DNA from 2 places in the Pyramidobacter piscolens W5455 genome. Region 1 is predicted to be linked to the other one. Evidence: riboswitches for the same ligand, from Rfam matches in the RefSeq annotation. Region 1 holds a riboswitch; the other holds the start of a gene.
The links. Region 1 has a riboswitch for thiamine pyrophosphate ahead of thiT (energy-coupled thiamine transporter ThiT). Riboswitches for the same ligand answer to the same signal wherever they lie in the genome.
Positions count from the first base shown of each region.

Region 2: another riboswitch for thiamine pyrophosphate. It lies ahead of thiE (thiamine phosphate synthase); the one in region 1 lies ahead of thiT (energy-coupled thiamine transporter ThiT).

Region 1 is NZ_ADFP01000044.1:20,327-28,399, reverse strand. It holds gene HMPREF7215_RS03150 (NAD-dependent epimerase/dehydratase family protein) at 1-766, shown strand, start outside; gene HMPREF7215_RS03145 (glycosyltransferase family 4 protein) at 763-1,929, shown strand; gene HMPREF7215_RS03140 (glycosyltransferase family 32 protein) at 1,969-2,700, opposite strand; gene HMPREF7215_RS03135 (class I SAM-dependent rRNA methyltransferase) at 2,725-3,954, opposite strand; gene HMPREF7215_RS03130 (hypothetical protein) at 4,105-5,133, opposite strand; gene thiT (energy-coupled thiamine transporter ThiT) at 5,155-5,658, opposite strand; TPP riboswitch at 5,698-5,807, opposite strand; gene HMPREF7215_RS03120 (PfkB family carbohydrate kinase) at 5,925-6,881, shown strand; gene HMPREF7215_RS03115 (dicarboxylate/amino acid:cation symporter) at 7,171-8,073, shown strand, end outside.
Region 2 is NZ_ADFP01000086.1:8,731-16,803, reverse strand. It holds gene HMPREF7215_RS07740 (APC family permease) at 1-956, opposite strand, end outside; gene HMPREF7215_RS07735 (amidohydrolase) at 1,012-2,643, opposite strand; gene thiD (bifunctional hydroxymethylpyrimidine kinase/phosphomethylpyrimidine kinase) at 2,776-3,570, opposite strand; gene thiE (thiamine phosphate synthase) at 3,597-4,238, opposite strand; TPP riboswitch at 4,346-4,456, opposite strand; gene HMPREF7215_RS07720 (thiamine diphosphokinase) at 4,494-5,138, opposite strand; gene HMPREF7215_RS12465 (lytic transglycosylase domain-containing protein) at 5,131-7,182, opposite strand; gene HMPREF7215_RS07710 (HD domain-containing protein) at 7,330-8,073, shown strand, end outside.

The DNA.
Region 1 (8,073 bases):
CGGCGCGGAGTGGCGCCGGCGCAGCTTCGCCGGTTACGACGCCCTGATTCACTGCGCGGGGATCGCCCACCTGTCCGCCGGGCCCAACGAGCTTTATCTGCGCGTCAACCGCGACCTTGCCGAAGAAACCGCCCTCAAAGCCCGGCGCGAGGGCGTCGGACAGTTCATCTTCATGAGCAGCATCGCCGTTTACGGCGACAGCGCGCCGCCGGGAAAGGAAAAAATCATCGCGGCCGGGACCGTCCCCGCGCCGACGAACGTTTACGGACGGTCGAAGCTGGAAGCCGAAAGGAGAATCGCCGCGCTCGCCGCTCCGGCGTTCAAGATCGCCGTCGTTCGCGCGCCGCTGATTTACGGCCCGGGCTGCAAGGGGAACTTTCCCGCGCTGATCGGATGCGCGCGCCGCCTGCCGATTTTCCCCAAAGTGGAAAACCGCCGCAGCATGATCTATATCGGCAACCTCTGCGAACAGCTTCGCCTGATCGTCGACCGGGAGGATTCCGGCACGTTCTTCCCGCAAAACGAAGCGTACGTCGGCACTTCCGATCTGGTGCGCTGTCTGGGCGCGCTTCAGGGGCGGAAAATCACTCTCACGCGACTTCTCAATCCCGCGCTGCATTTTTTGCGCCGCTTCACGCCGGCCGTCGACAAAGCCTTCGGATCCCTCTGCTACGCTCGGGAGTTAAGTCGATGCGAAGAGTACAATATCGTGCCGTTCGAGCAATCTCTCGTGGAAACGCTGAACGCGTTCGAGAATTTACAATGAAAAAACTTCTTATTGTAACGACAATCCAGAGAACGTTGCGCGATTTTCTGCTTCCTTACGGCGACTCTTTCCGCGCCAAGGGCTGGCAGGTCGACGCGATGGCCAACGTGCGCGATCCTTTTCCCGCCGCGGCGGGGCATTTCGATCGTTTTTACGCCGTCGACTGGGGGCGCAACCCTCTCGATCCGCGTAATTTCGCGCGCGCGCCGGATTTTGTGCGGGAACTGGTGTCGCAGCAGCGCTACGACATCGTCCACGTGCACACGCCCGTGGCGGCGTTCGTCGCCCGCTTCGCCCTGCGGCGCCTGCGCGCGGCGGGGAAGGTCAAAATCGCGTACACCGCGCACGGCTTCCATTTCTTCAAGGGGAACTCAAAAATAAAAAACGGCCTGTTCATCGCCCTCGAAAAGCTCGCCGGGCGCTGGACAGACTATTTGATCGTCATCAACGAAGAAGATTACGACGCCGCGCTGCAATACCGCATCGTTCCGCGCGAAAACGTCACCTTGATGCCGGGGATCGGCGTCGATCTATCGCAATACAGCCGCGATGCCGTCGACGACGCGCAGGTTGCCGCCGCGCGCGAGGAGATGCGGCTGACGCCGGAAGACCGTTATATCCTGATGATCGCGGAGTTCAACCCCGGCAAACGCCACCGCGACGCCGTCAGGGCGCTCGCACGAATCGAGGACCCGCGTCTTCATCTCGCCTTCGCCGGACAGGGGCCGCTGTTTGCGGAAACGCAAGCGCTGGCCCGCCGCCGCGGCGTCGAAAAACGCTGCCACTTCCTCGGCCAGCGCGCCGACGTGCCCGCGCTGCTCAAAGGCGCGGCGGCGGCCGTGCTGCCTTCGGAACGCGAAGGCCTGCCCCGCTCGGTGCTGGAAGCCATGGCCATGGGGACGCCGGTCATCGGCGCCGACGTCCGCGGCACACGCGACCTGCTCGCCGGCGGCTGCGGCACGCTTGTTCCCGTAGGCGACACGGAAGCTCTGGCGGGAGCGTTCAGCGCCATTTTCAGCGCGCCTGCGTCCTGCGGACAACATGTCGCCCGGGCCTCCGAAAAGGTCAAAGACTATGCCATCGAACGCCTCCAAAAAATGCACGAAGCGCTCTACGCCAGACTTCTCTCTCCGACTCCCGCGCCGCGGGAAAACAAACGCTGATTCCGCGCCGCGACGGGAAAACCCGCTTCCCAACAAAAACTACGCGTCTTTCCCGCGCACAATCCGCCGCATCACATTGTACAGATGGATCTTCCGCAGCGCCCGCCCCAGCCCGCTCAACAGCCGGGCGCCCGGCGGACGCCAGCTTCCCGCGAACCAGTGGACCGTAAAGGCGCCGGCAAAATTTTTTCCGTAATTTTCACCTTTCAGGGTCAGCGGGCAAAAGATCTCCTGCGGATAGATACACAGGCCGTCGTCAAGAAACTGCTTCCGATTGTTCAAAAGCACGCCGTACCGTTTCCGAAGGTCCCGCGTGATCAGTTCCGTATTCGGAGTCAGATCGGGAACGCCGCTTTCGTCGATGAAATGCTTCCGCGAGTAGTCGGCGAGCAGTCCTTTTATCCACGGGTGCCCCGCTTCGGCCCCCATGATCCCGGTTACCGGGCAGCCGGGACGCTCGAATCCGGTAAAAGCGCGGTGCCGCAAGAAGCCATCGAGCGGCTTCAGCACCTCGACGTCGCTGTCCAGATAAACCCCGCCCCGGCGGTACAGAGCGTAAAGCCTCAGGAAATCCGAGACGAAGGCCCATTTTTTCATGGCCGCCGCTTCCCGTGTAAAACAAAACGCGGAAAGGTCAAAATTCAGCTCGTTCCAAAGCACGATCCTGTAATCGGGCAGAAATTTTTTCCACGAGGCAAGACACCGGCGTCCCAGCGCCGGGAATTCCTTTTCGCCAAACCAGCAGTAATGGATGATTTTTGGAATCGCCATGTCTTTCCCCCTCCGATACTGACCTTATACCACCTGGAACAGATAGAACTTGAGGTACTCGGTCTCCGGCACGCCCCACAGGACCGGGTGGTCGGGGGATTGGCCGCGGGCCTCGATCTGGCGCAGGCTGACCTTGGCGTCGGCGGCCGCGGCGGCGAGCGTCTGCCGGAACAGATCGCCGGTCATGAAGTGCGAGCACGAAGCCGTCGCGAGATAACCGCCGCGGGGCAGCAGCTTCATGGCCTTGAGGTTGATCTCCTTGTAGCCGCGGGCGGCGTCGCGCACGCTGCGGCGCGATTTGGCGAACGCGGGCGGGTCGAGAATGATCATGCCGTACTCGCCGCGGCCGCGGGAAGCCATATCGCTCAGGAGGTCGAAGACGTCGGCGGCGATAAAGTCCATCTTTCCGAGACAGCCGTTCAGCGCGGCGTTGTGGCGCGCCATCTCCAGAGCGCCTGCGGAGACGTCCACGGCGGTGACGTGCGCCGCGCCGCCCCTGACGGCGTTGAGCGCGAACGAGCCGGTGTGGGTGAAACAGTCCAGCACGTCCAGACCGGCGCACAAGCGGGCCGCCGCGGCGCGGTTGAACTTCTGGTCGAGGAAGAAGCCCGTCTTCTGCCCCTCCACGAAATTGACGTCGTAGAGCACGCCGTTCTCGCAGATGCGCGCCGTGCGCCGCCCCGCCAGCGAGCAGCCGTCCATGGCGAACTCGCCGCTGTGCCGCGGCAGCCCCTCGAGATCGCGGATGGCGGCGTCGTTGCGCTCGTACAGGCCGCTGATTTCCTGCCCGTCCTCGCGCAGCAGCCGCACCAGCATGGGAAACAGCAACTCTTTCAACTTGTCCATGCCGAGCGACAGCACTTCGGCCACGAGCACGTCGCCGAAGCGGTCCACGGTCAGACCGGGAAAGCCGTCGGCGTCGCCGAAGAGCAGGCGGCAGCAGTCGTACTGACCGCCCATCACCGCTTTACGGTAGTTCAGCGCGTAGCGCAGGCGGCGCTCGAAAAAGGCGGCGTCGAAGCGGTCGTTGGCGTTGGCGGAGATAAGGCGCACGCGGATCTTGGAATGGTCGTTGACGAATCCCGTGCCGAGGTACGCCCCGCCGCGGCTCACCACGTCCACAAGGTCGCCGGGAGCGTACTGCCCCCGAACGTCCGCGACTTCTTCGCCGTAGACCCACGGATGCCCGCTTTTGACGCTGCGTTCCGCCTTGACAGTGACAGCGAAGCGCGGATAGTGTCGTTCCTGTTTCATGATCGGACTCCTCGAAGATCGGCCTGAACGGCCGCGATTTTTCGCCATTATACCATCATGCGAACCGTCTTCTGCGGCAAAAACAAGGGCGGACGGCCGAATTCCCCCAGCTGTCCGCCCTTGTTTTTCTTTTTCGGAAAAGCTTCCCGTTCAGCGGTTCTCCGCTTTTCTTTTCGGCTCGAGGATCTCGCGCACGATCAGATACATAAGGTTGTGCAGGACCGAGGGCTCCTGACCGGGGGCGCGCAGCAGCGCCCCGCCGGCGCCGAAACGTTCTTCGAGAAGCAGAAAGACCTGACGCGATTCCGCCGCGCGTCCCGTCTGAGCCAGCACGTAAGCGCCCAGCGACGCGGCCGCCAGCGACGCCTGCGCGCCCGTCACGAGAAATTCCGGCTCGAGACGCAGTTTTTCCACCAGCCGGTCCATGGAATGGAGCGGCACAAGGCCGCCGTCCACAAGATTGGCCATGATCAGCAGCGCCTCGAGAGAACCGTCCTGGCTGTCGACGTAGCTGCGCTTGTCCACGTCGTAGGACAGACGCAGCGTCTGCGCGCCGCTTCCCGCCAACAGGATGCCGAGGCAGCGCTGCGCCACCGGCTCCCATTGGGAAGAAAAACTTTGCAGCTGCTGCAGCGCTTTCACGTCGACGGCGCCGAGACTGAGGCGGTGGCTCGGCTCGTAAATGCTGAAAATGCCCGATCTCCGTTCTTTCCAGGAAGCGCCGTTGATCAGCACGCTGCGGTAGACGTTGAAGCGCAGCATACGCCCGGCCGTTTTCAGCGCGCGTTCGCGGTAGCGCGGTTCGTTCCATCGCTCCGCCGCGTCGAGCAGCACGCGGCAGAACTGCAGGTCCGTCGCGGTGAGATTCTCGCACGCCACCGGCTTCAGCGAAGCGTCCAGCTGGCGGTACAGTAGCATCAGCGGCGACTGGAAGTGTTTCGCCGTCAGGCGGTAGAGCGCCTCGAAGCGCTCGTGGTCATTCTGCAGCAGCCGCAGGCGCAGCTCGCGCACAACGACTTCCGACGAATAGGTGCCGCCGCCGGGCTGGTCGGGCAGCAGGCCGTTTTCGGCGCGGCACGCTTCGAGCGCGCTCTCCACGGACGCCCGAACAGGCGCGCCCGCCAAAGCCAGCGCCAGCAGAGCGCCCAGCGCGGCTTCCAGAAAACGGTTCCTTTTCACGACGGCGCACCTCCGTATCGCTCAGAATTTTTTCAGCCGCGCCAAAATCAGCGGCACCAGGATCAGCGCGATCACCATGTTGGCGGCCATGAAGCTGCCGTTGTACAGCAGCGAGTAGACCAGCGGATGCGTGCCGGCCGGCGCGTAGGACGCGAAGAACACCACGCCCGACGCCACGTGACAGACGATCCGCGCCGCCACGGCGACGAGGATGCCTACGAAGACGTGCTCTCCGCCCAAGGCGGCCAGTCCCAGCGCCGCGTAGGCCAGCGGATAATCGAGCAGCCCCTGCACGGGATGAACCACGTAGCCGCCCATCACGTACTGCAAAAGGCCGGCCACGGCGCCAGCGCCGATCCCTTTCAGCAGTCCCCAGCGCATCGCGTAGACCAGAAGCGGCACGATCTCCAGCGTCACCGAACCGCCCTGAGGCAGACGGAACAGCCTCAGCCGCGAGAACACCACCGCCAGCGCAATGCACAGCGCCGCCTCTACCACCGACTGCGTTTTGCTGCGTTGATACATCGAAAAGACCTCCCGTAAAATCAAAAGATTTACAGGGGACGGGGAAACCCCGCACCTTCCCTGCACCGGTATGAACCGGATCAGGTTCCAAGGGTCGAGACCGTTTCGTCTCCTCTCAGCCGGATACGCCGACGCCCCCGGTTCCTGCTTTTATTATCATCGTTCCGGCCGGGCGCGTCAAGGCCGTCTCGCCGAAAGGCGCCCGGCTATGGTAGACTTGTGAAAACGAACGCGCCGCCCGGGCGGCGAAAAAGGAGAAAAAGACCATGAAACCAGTTCTGTTCTTTGGAGAAGCGCTGATGGACCAGTTTTGCGACGCCGCGGGCGAACTGCAAAGCTCGCTGCCCGGCGGCTCCGTGCTCAACGCGGCCGTCGGCGCGGCGCGTCTCGGCCTGCCGGCGGCTTTCGGCGGCGGCATCGGCGGCGACGAGGAAGGGCGCGCCCTGCTGCGCCTGCTGAACCGCGAACACATCGCTCACCGCTTCGCCTTCTACAAAAAAGACCGCGCCACTGCCGCCGCGGAAGTGCGCCTCGACGCGAAGGGACAGCCGATTTTCGCCTTCCGCCGCGCGGGCTGCGCCGACGAAGCCGTGACGCCGGACGACGTGGAAGAGATCGATCCGAACGACTTCAGCGGCCTGCACTGCGGCGGCGTCATGCTCGCCTCCGAACCGGGCGCGTCCGCGCAGGAGCGGCTGGCGGAAAAATTTTACGACGCCGCCGTCCCCGTGTCGTTCGACCTCAACGTCCGTCCCGCGCTGATCGCCGACAAGACGGCGTTCTGCGAACGGGCGTTGAAATTCATGATCCGCCCGCAGCTCGTCAAGTTCAGCCGCGACGATATCGAATGGTTCTTCCCCGGCGAGGACGTCAACGACAGCTTCGCCGCCATGCACCAAGCCCGCCGCGGCGCGCTCACCGTGCTCACCGCCGGCGTGCAGGGTTCGCTGATCGCTTCGGGACAGGTCTGCGAACGTCTCTTCGCTTACTCCGTCGCCGTTGCCGACACGACCGGCTGCGGCGACGGCTACGCCGCCGGATTGCTGCGCGGCCTCTTCAGCCTGCCCGACGCCACCGCCTGGGACGAGCTGACCGCCGAACAGGCGCGCTGGGTCGGCTCCAGCGCGTCGGCCGTCGCCGCCCGCGTCTGCGAAAAGCAGGGAGCGATCGCCGCCATGCCCCGCTACCGCGATATTTACAGCGCCGACGGCACGCATCAATAATACTAATTCTTGATAGAAAGTGTTAACATAGTTTTCTGGGCGCTGCGGGGCAGTCCTGAGCGACTGAACTCCCTCGCAGCGCCCTCGTATTCGGCTTTTTGATCAAGAAACGGTTATAAGACCGCGAACAAATCAACCGCGGAGAAGCGGCGAAAGGACAGGGCGAACGCACATGCCGACCATAAAAACGCCAAAATCCAAGAAATTCGGCGTTGCAATTTATCTTCATTTCTGCAATAATCAATAATAACCAGTATAATTAAATTTAAATTCCAGGAGGGCACGAAAAATGGAGAAGAAAGGCTTCGTTCACACCCTGCCGTTCAAACTGATCTGCGCGTTGGCAGTCGGCATCGTTTTGGGGCTGGCGCTTCACGTCACCGATACGAGTCCGCTCAGCGGAGTCGTTCTCAACGTTATCGTCTGCGTAAAGTACGTCGTCGCTCAGTTTATCAATTTCTGCGTTCCTCTCATCATCATCGGATTTATCGCCCCTTCGATCACGCGGCTCGGCGGCAACGCCTCCAAAATGCTGCTGCTTGCCATTTGCCTCGCCTACGTTTCCTCCATCGGCGCCGCGTTTTTCGCCACCGGCAGCGGTTACATAATCCTGCCGCATCTCTCCATCAGCCCCAACGTAGACGGTCTCAAAGCCTTGCCGCAGCCCGTGTTTACGTTGAACATCCCGCAGATCATGTCCGTCATGTCCGCGCTGTTCTTCTCGGTTCTGGTGGGTCTGGCGGCGGCGTGGAATTCCAGCAAGTACATTACGAATGTCCTGGAGGAGTTCCAGGCGATCGTCCTGAGCATCGTCACCAAATTCGTCATCCCGTTGCTTCCGGTCCTGATCGGAACGACCTTCTGCACGCTTTCCTATGAGGGGAGCATTACCAAGCAGCTGCCGATCTTCCTGATCATCATCGTCCTTGTCATCATCGGCCACTATATCTGGCTGACGCTGTTGTATTCCATCGCCGGCGCCTATTCCGGAAAGAATCCGCTGGACATCGTCAAGAACTACGGGCCTGCGTACATGACCGCGATCGGCACGATGTCTTCCGCGGCGACGCTCTCGGTGGCGCTGAAGTGCGCGCAGAAGTCCGAGCCTCCTTTAAGAGACGATCTGGTGAGCTTCGGCATTCCGCTTTTTGCCAACATCCATCTCTGCGGTTCCGTACTGACGGAAACGTTC
Region 2 (8,073 bases), on a different contig from region 1:
CGCGGGAAGGCGATAGTCATGCCGTTGATGGAGCCGAGCATGGAGACGACCATGCCCACGGTGACGAGGATGCCGCCCGCGCCGCCCAGCAGGCGCAGGGCGACTTCGGTGCCCAGATAGAGCTTTTTCGCCTCGATCATGGCGCGCATCTCGGCCAGAGGCAGCACGCGGTAAATCGCGTAGTTGAACAGCATGTAGAGCACGGCGATGCCGGAGATGGAAATGATCAGCGACAGCGGCAGGTTGCGCTTCGGGTCCCTGATCTCCTCGGTGACGGCGTTGAGGTTCGTCCAGCCCTCGTAGGCCCACAGCGTCGCCAGCGTGGCGAAGCCGACCATGTTCAGCACCTTGGAGAAGGGGACCGCCCCGTCCATGGGCGTGAAGGAAAGGTCGGGCGAAACGTCGCCCATGAAAAACGCCGAGCCCATGATGATGAAGATGGGGATCAGCTTGGCGACCATCGTGACGTTCTGCAGCACGGAACCGCGCTTGATGCCGAAGCAGTTGTAGGCGGTGAAGGCGATCAGGATGGCGGAAGCGGCGATCTGCGCCGCCACGCCGCCGAGGCCGAACATGGCCGTCAGCGCCACCGCGCCCGCGGCCAACGAAGCGGGGCCCGTCAGGAGCCAGCTGTTGAAGCCGCTGATGAAGCCGACCAGCGGATGATACGCCGTGTTCAGGTACACCGTGACGCCGCCGGCCTTGGGGATCATCGCGCCGAGCTCGGCGAAACACAGGCCGCCCAGCAGCGAGATGACGCCGCCCGCGAACCAGCACAGCAGCGACAGCCCGAGGCTGAAACCGGCCCGCTGCAAAACGTAGGAGCCGAGATAGAAGATGCCGCCGCCGATCATGATGCCGCCGAGGATGCTGACGCCGCCGAACAGCGTGATCTCGCGCTTGAATTCCGTCTTTTCGGAACTGAGCTGAGAAACGAGATTCTGATTGTCCGCCATTTTTTGTTTTTCCCCCTGTTTTATTAAGAAAGATCGTTTCTCCCGATTGCCCCCGTTAAAACACTTTTTCGCCGCCGATATAGGTCGCCGTGACCCTGGCGGCGAGGATGTCGCGTTCCGGGCATTTCAGCAGGTCGCGGTCCACCGTGATGAAGTCGGCGTACATGCCGGGTTTGATCTTGCCCTTCACGTTCTCGTCGCGCGTCGCCCAGGCTCCCGCCGCCGTGTAGCCGTAGAGCGCCTGCTCGCGGCTGAGGATCTGCCGCGGCAAAAACGGCCCCTCGCCGTTCAGGTCGCGGCTGGTGACGGCGCAGTACAGGCCGCGCATGGGATTGAAGTCTTCCACGGGCGCGTCGGTGCCGAACGGCGCGTGCACGCCCGATTCGATGTAATCCTTCCAGGCGTAAGACGTGCTTCCCAGCTCTTTGCCGACGCGGTCGAAAACGATGTGCATGTCGTAATCGATGAAAATCGGCTGGATAAAGGCGATCACGTCGAGCTCCCTGAAGCGCTCCACCTGGCGCCGGTCGGTAATCTGGCAGTGGACGACGCCGTGGCGCGGGTGCACGTAGGGCATCGCCTTGCGGGCGCGCTCGATGGCGCCAAGCGCCATTTCCATGGCGCCGTCGCCGATGGCGTGCATGGCTACGGGCATGTTGTTCTCGTGCGCCTTCAGCACCAGCGCGTCCAGCCCCTCCTGCGTGTAGGTCGGCAGGCCGCGCGTCGAAGGATCGTCGGCGTAGGGCCGGCGCATGTAGGCCGTGCGCGCCCCGAGCGAGCCGTCGGTGAGCAGCTTGACCGTCGAGATCTTGAAGCTGCGGTTGCCGTAGCTGTCGTCGCAGCCCTTGCGGTCGAAGAATTCGTCGAGCTCGGCCTTGGTGGGCAGCAGCGCCTGCTCGCCCCAGCGCACCTTGAGCCGCCCGTCTTCCGAAGCGTCGCGCAGCAGGCGCATCATCTCGTAGGCGCAGCCGTCGGGCGTGTATTTGAAGTCGTCCGACTGGATGCTGGTGATGCCGCGGGCGAACAGATCCTTCTGGCAGGCCAGCACCATGTCCAGCAGCGTTTTCAAATCGGGCGCGGGCAGGTTGGCCTTGATGTTGTCCACGACGTGCTCCTTGACGACGCCATTGGGCGTGCCGTCGGGATTTTTGCCGGCGAAATCGTCCATCTTTTCCGCCGCGGCCTTGTCGAGCCCCACCAGCTCCATGGCTTTGGAGTTGAGCACGCCGATGTGGAAGCACGCGCGCATGACCAGCAGCGGATAGTCCGCCGTCACCGCGTCGAGATCGGCCGCCGTGGGATAGCGCTTTTCGTCGGTGAAATAATCGTGGTTCCAGCCCTCGCCGAGCAGCCACAGTCCCGAGGCCGGGTCGTACTTCTCCAGCCCCTTCTTCATGCGCGCGGCGATCTCGCCGACGGACTTCGTGCCGCGCAGATCGACCGAGCCCAGCTTGGATTTCGCGTAATGGAGGAAATGCATGTGGCTGTCGTTGAAGCCCGGCATCAAAAACGCCCCGCGGCAGTCCAGCACTTCGAGATCTTTTTGCGGATGCTCTTTCAGATACGCTTCCGCCCCCCGGTCGCTGCCCGCGTACGCGAAGAAATCCCCGACGACGACCGCCGCTTCGGCGGCCGGGTTTTCGCGGTCCATGGTGGCGATCGCCGCATTGCGGATCCATAACGACATGCGCAAACACCTCGCCTTGTTTGTATGATACCGTCAGCTTTTGACGGACGTTTCTTGGTTATTAAAAATTTTTTATGCGATTTTGGGGAATTATAACAATGGCGCCTCACGGTGTCAACGTGAGATCCGGTATCAGTCCGCTTCTCTGATGGCCCAGCCGTGGTCGAGCGGTCCCGAACCGCGGCCGAGATTCAGCCCGGCCCGCAGCGCGCCGGTGACGTAAGCTTTGGCGCGGCGCACGCTTTCTTCGACGCTGCGGCCCATGGCGAGATTACAGGCGATGGCCGACGAGAGCGTGCAGCCCGTGCCGTGCGTGTTGGGATTGTCCAGGCGCGGCGAATTCAGCCAGACGAGGCGTCCTTCGCTGAGGAGCAGGTCGTCGGCGCAGTCGGTCAGATGGCCGCCCTTGATCAGCACGGCGCCGCCCAAGCCGGAGGCGAGGCGCCGCGCCGCCCGTTCCATGTCGCCGTGATCGACGATGGCGAAGCCGCAGAGCGCTTCCGCCTCGGGAATGTTGGGCGTGATCACCGTTCCCAATGGCAGCAGCTCGCCCCGCAGCGCGGCGGTCGCGTCTTCGTCGAGCAGGCGCGAGCCGCTGGTGGCGACCATAACGGGATCGACGACGATGTTGCGCGCGTCGAACTTCTTCAGCCGGGCGGCGATGGCCGAGATGATGGCGGCGCTGGACACCATGCCGATTTTCACGGCGTCGGGGCGGATGTCGTCGAAAACGCAGTCGATCTGCTGCGCCACGAATTCCGGCGAAGCTTCGAGCACGCCGAAGACGCCCGTGGTGTTCTGGGCGGTCAGCGCCGTGATCGCGCTCATGCCGTACACTTTGTGGGCGATCATGGTCTTGAGGTCGGCCTGGACGCCGGCGCCGCCGGAACAGTCGGAACCGGCGATCGTGAGAACTTTGTATACCATCGGAAAGACTCCTTTGCGAAAAAATTTCAGGCGCCGAAAATTTCGTCGGCGAGTCGGCGCAGGCGGCGCGCCGACGCTTCGACGTCGGGCGCGGCGAAGAGCGCCGAGACGACGGCCGCGCCGCACAGCCCCGTGCCTTTCAGCTGCGGCATGTTGTCCGCCGTGACGCCGCCGATGCCCACGACGGGAATGGAGACGGCGGCGGCGATGCGTTTCAGCTCGCCCAGCGGCAGCGCGGCGGCGTTGTCCTTGGTGTCGGTCGGAAACAACGCCCCCGAGCCGAGGTAATCGGCGCCGTCCCGTTCGGCGGCGACGGCTTCCGCCGCGCTGTGGGCCGAGACGCCGATGATTTTGCGCGGGCCAAGTCGCAGGCGTGCCGCGCGCGGATCCGCGTCGTCCTGTCCGAGATGGACGCCGTCGGCGTCGCAGGCCAGGGCGATCTCGACGCGGTCGTTGATGATCAGCGGCGCGCCGTACCTTTTCGCGACGGATTTGATCGCCAGGGCTTCGGCCAGGAAACGGTCGTGGTCCAGGTTTTTCTCGCGCAGCTGCACCATCGTGGCGCCGCCGCGCAGCGCTTCTTCCACGGCCTGGGCCAGCGTCTTTGCGCCCAGCCAGTGGCGGTCGGTGACGGCGTAGAGGCGCAGCGATTCTCTTGGGCAGTTCATGAGTTTCCCTTCTTTCGTCAGATGTGTTCACTGGAGGCGTTCGCCGCGGGGACGGTTTCCGCCGCAGATAAAGGACGAGGGAAAACCGGCGTGCCGGCTCTCCCTCGTCCTTTTCAGAAAGCGCTTCCTTCGCCGGCATGATCCCGTATCAGGTTCAAAGGGTCGAGGCCGCGCGGCCTCCTCCCAGCCCGTCTGTGCGGGCTCCCCTGCGTGATGAAGTTCCCGTTTGAAATTATAGTTCCTGCGGCGCCCGCGTCAAGTGCGCAGCGCTTCTTCCAGGCGGCCGTCCTGCCACAGGACGACGAGCGTGCCGCGGGCGACGGCGACGGAGCTTTCCCGGCCGGTGAATTCGTTGCTGACGCCGAGAGCGACGGAACTTTCCAGCGCGGCGTCCGTCAGTTCGTATTTGAGGCCCCGCAGCGTGACGCCGCAGGCCGGTTCGCTCAGGCAGAACAGCGAGAGGTAACCGCGGTGCGCGGCGCTGAAGCGCAGCTCGCCGTCGGTCAGCGCCGTGGCGATCTCGTTTTTTCCGATCAGAAAACCGCGCGCGCCGCGACGCGAGAGATACATCAGCGTCTGCAAGTTGGCGAGCGTATGCGCCAATCGTCCGCCGAGGCCGCCCAGCAGCGCGAAGCGCTTGTAGCCGCGTCCCAGGCCTTCCTTGACGGCGAGCGTCATGTCGGTGTCGTCCTTGACGGGATTGCAGCGCACGACGTTGCGGTGTTCGGGCACATAGCCCAGCGAGTCGAAATCGCCCAGCGCCATGTCGATCGGCGCGCCGAGGCGGCGCAGCGCTTCATAGCCGCCGTCGGCGGCGATCACGTAATCGCCGGGCAGGGGCGCGAAAGCGGGGGCGTAAAACTCGCCGGCCCCCGCGACCCAGCAGACGTTCTCATTCATGGACGGGCGGCGCCTGATCGCCGGCCGCCGCTTTTTGGACGGCGGCGCGCTTTGCTTTTTCCGCGGCGTAGAAGTCGCCGTAGAGCTTTTTGTACACTTCGTAGTTGCCGAGGACTTTTTTGACGTAATCGTTGGTCTCGCGGAAGGGGACGCTTTCCATCCAGGCGTCCTGCTCCCAGTCGCCGCGTTCGGCGTTCCATTTGTTCACGTTACCGCCGCCGGCGTTGTAGGCCGATACGGCCCAGTCGAGGCGCTCGAAACGGGCGATCAGGCCGCCGATGTGCGAGGTCCCCATGGCGATGTTGTCGGCAGGCTTGTAGGAACTGTACTTTTTCAGGCCGATCTTTTTGGCTTCCGCGGCGGCCGTGGCCGGCATGAGCTGCATCAGCCCGGCCGCGCCCACCCAGCTGGTGGCGCGGGGGTCGAACGAGCTTTCCTGCTTCATGATCGACCAGACCAGGAGCGGATCGACGCCGAACTTTTCGGCCTGCGCTTCGACGGCGGCGCGATAGGGGCGCGGGTAGACGAGCTCCAGCAGGGGGCGGGGAATCTCGCGCCCTTTCAGTTTGCTCTCGATGGCGCCGTGCAGGTCGGCGTACGCCTGCCCCTCGAGGCCGAGCCAGCGGGCCAGCTGAGAGCGGCGCATCCGGCTGGGCAGGTCGTTTTTGCCGGTCAGCAGCATGCGGGCGTGGGTCATGAAGCCCCAGCGTTCCAGCTCGCTCGCGGGCGCGGGGGCGAGGTCCTTCGGCAGCGGCGCGTCGGCGATTTTGAGCGAGCCGCCGTCGAAGGCCATAAAGCTGTAGATGCTCAGGGCGTGATCGTCTCCCAGTTCTTTTTCGCATTTTTCCGCTTCGGCGCCGCGGTTCAGATCGTTCAGCGCTCTGACGCTCCAGTAAAGCAGGCGGGCGGCGCTCAGGTCGCCGGGCTGGGCGGCCGGGCGCTTCCAAATTTTCAGCGCCGTCTCGTAGTCTTTGCGGCGGAAGGCATCCCAGCCTTTGCCCCAGAGCAGCGCGTTCGCGCGTGTCCCGCTGGGGAAGCGTTTGATGTAGTCGTCGCGGGCTTCTTCGGCTTTGCTCCAGCGGCTGGTGGCCAGCGAGTAGAGCGCCGACGCGGCGCGGAACGGGTCTTCGTCGCCGGCGGCTTTGAGCATGACGGCCAGAGCCACTTTTTCCGCCGCGCCGCCGATCATCAGCGACAGGCGCGAGAGCGAGCGGGCCACGTAATCGCCGTCTTTTTTGAAGACGAGTTTCTCGAAAAGCGGCGCCGCCAGCTGCGGCTTCCCCAAGCGCTGATAGCACATGGCCAGGTAGTAGGCCCCCGACTCGCCGTAAGCGCCGCCCCATTTGAGCTGGCTCAGGTGCTTGACGCCGTCCTGGTAGCGGTTGGCGAGGTAGGCGGCGTAGCCGAGGCGGTAGCTGCGCTGCAGCGACGAAGGCGCTTTTTCGGCGATCCTGAGCGCCGCGGCGTTGCGCGGCTCCAATTTGAGCAGGCGCAGCGCGTCGGCGGACTTCATGCGGCCGAGCTGCGCCAGCTCGCCCAGCATCTCCGCTCCCTGATCGTCGCTGCCGGTCGCGTCGGCCATGCGGCGCAGCCATTTTTCCTTTTCGTCGACGTTCTCGGTGAGACGGAAGAGCAGATACATGGCGTAGTAGCGCGCCAGCCGCGGCGTGGATTTTGCCTTGTAGAGCTCCAGCCCGGCTTGATAGGCCTCATGGGGCCGTTCGGTGCGTTCCAGCGCGAGCGCTTTGAGCAGGCTCGCATAGGGGGCGACGCTTCTGGGATAGCGGCTGCCGATCTGTTCCATCAGTTCCAGAGCGTCGCCCCAGCGCGACTGGTACCAGAGCGCGTTCGCCGCCAACGACAGGGCGCGGGGCGAGAGCTTTTCCCGCTGTTCGAGCAACGTTTCGACGGACTTCCAGTTGCGGGCCAAAAAGAATTTCTCCGCCGCCTGCTCCGCGGCGGAAACCGGCGGCTCGGCGGCCGCCGTCAGCGGCAGGACTGCGAGCACCAGAAACGCCAGAAGCGTCCGAATGATTTTTTTCATGGTCAAACCTCCTGTTCGCCCTCGGAAAGAGAGCGCGGTTTCGAAGATCCTTTATTATAATACATGAAGACGGGGCGGGCTGTCATAAAACGGCGCCATCCATTATAATCGGTGCGGAATCCCCGCTGAAGGAGGGACGAACGTTTCATGATTTCAAAAGGCCTGATGGAATTGATTTTTTCCGCATCGAGCATCGAGCGTTGGAACGACCATCCGCGCACGGCCCAGTTCACCGAGATCGACAAGCAGGCGCACAAGGCGATGATCGCCTATTTCATCGCCCGCGCCGAGGAGGACCGCGGCCGCGCCGTCGATTGGAACCGGCTCATCGCCAACGGCGCGTTCAGCTTTTTGCACCGCGTGCTCGTCACCGACATCAAGCCGCCCGTCTTCCACCGCCTCATGCAGGACCGTGCGCAGCAGCGTCAGCTCAACGATTGGGTCTACGCCCAGCTCGAGCCGCTGTTGTCGCCGCTCGATTATCCGCTGTGCGAGCAGTGCCGCGCCTATCTCGGCTCGGAGCCCGACAGCCTCGAAGACCGCATCCTCGGCGCCGCACACTATATCGCCACGCGCTGGGAGTTCGGCTTCATCTACTATTGGAGCAAGCCGCTGTACGGCATCGAAAAAACGCGCGAAGAGATCATGGGCGAGATCGAAAAATACCGCGATCTGGCCGCGGTGAGCGACATCCTTTCGTCGGAGGGCGGCGCCTTCAACGACCTGATCAGCCTCGTCGGGCAGCTGCAGTTCCAGAAACGCTGGGCGCAGATCCAGCGCCTGCCGCCCACGTCGGTGCTCGGCCATCTGCTCGTGGTCGCGCTGCTGAGCTGGCTCATCTCGCTCGAAATCGGCGCGGGCGCGCGGCGGCGGCGCAACGACTTTTACGGC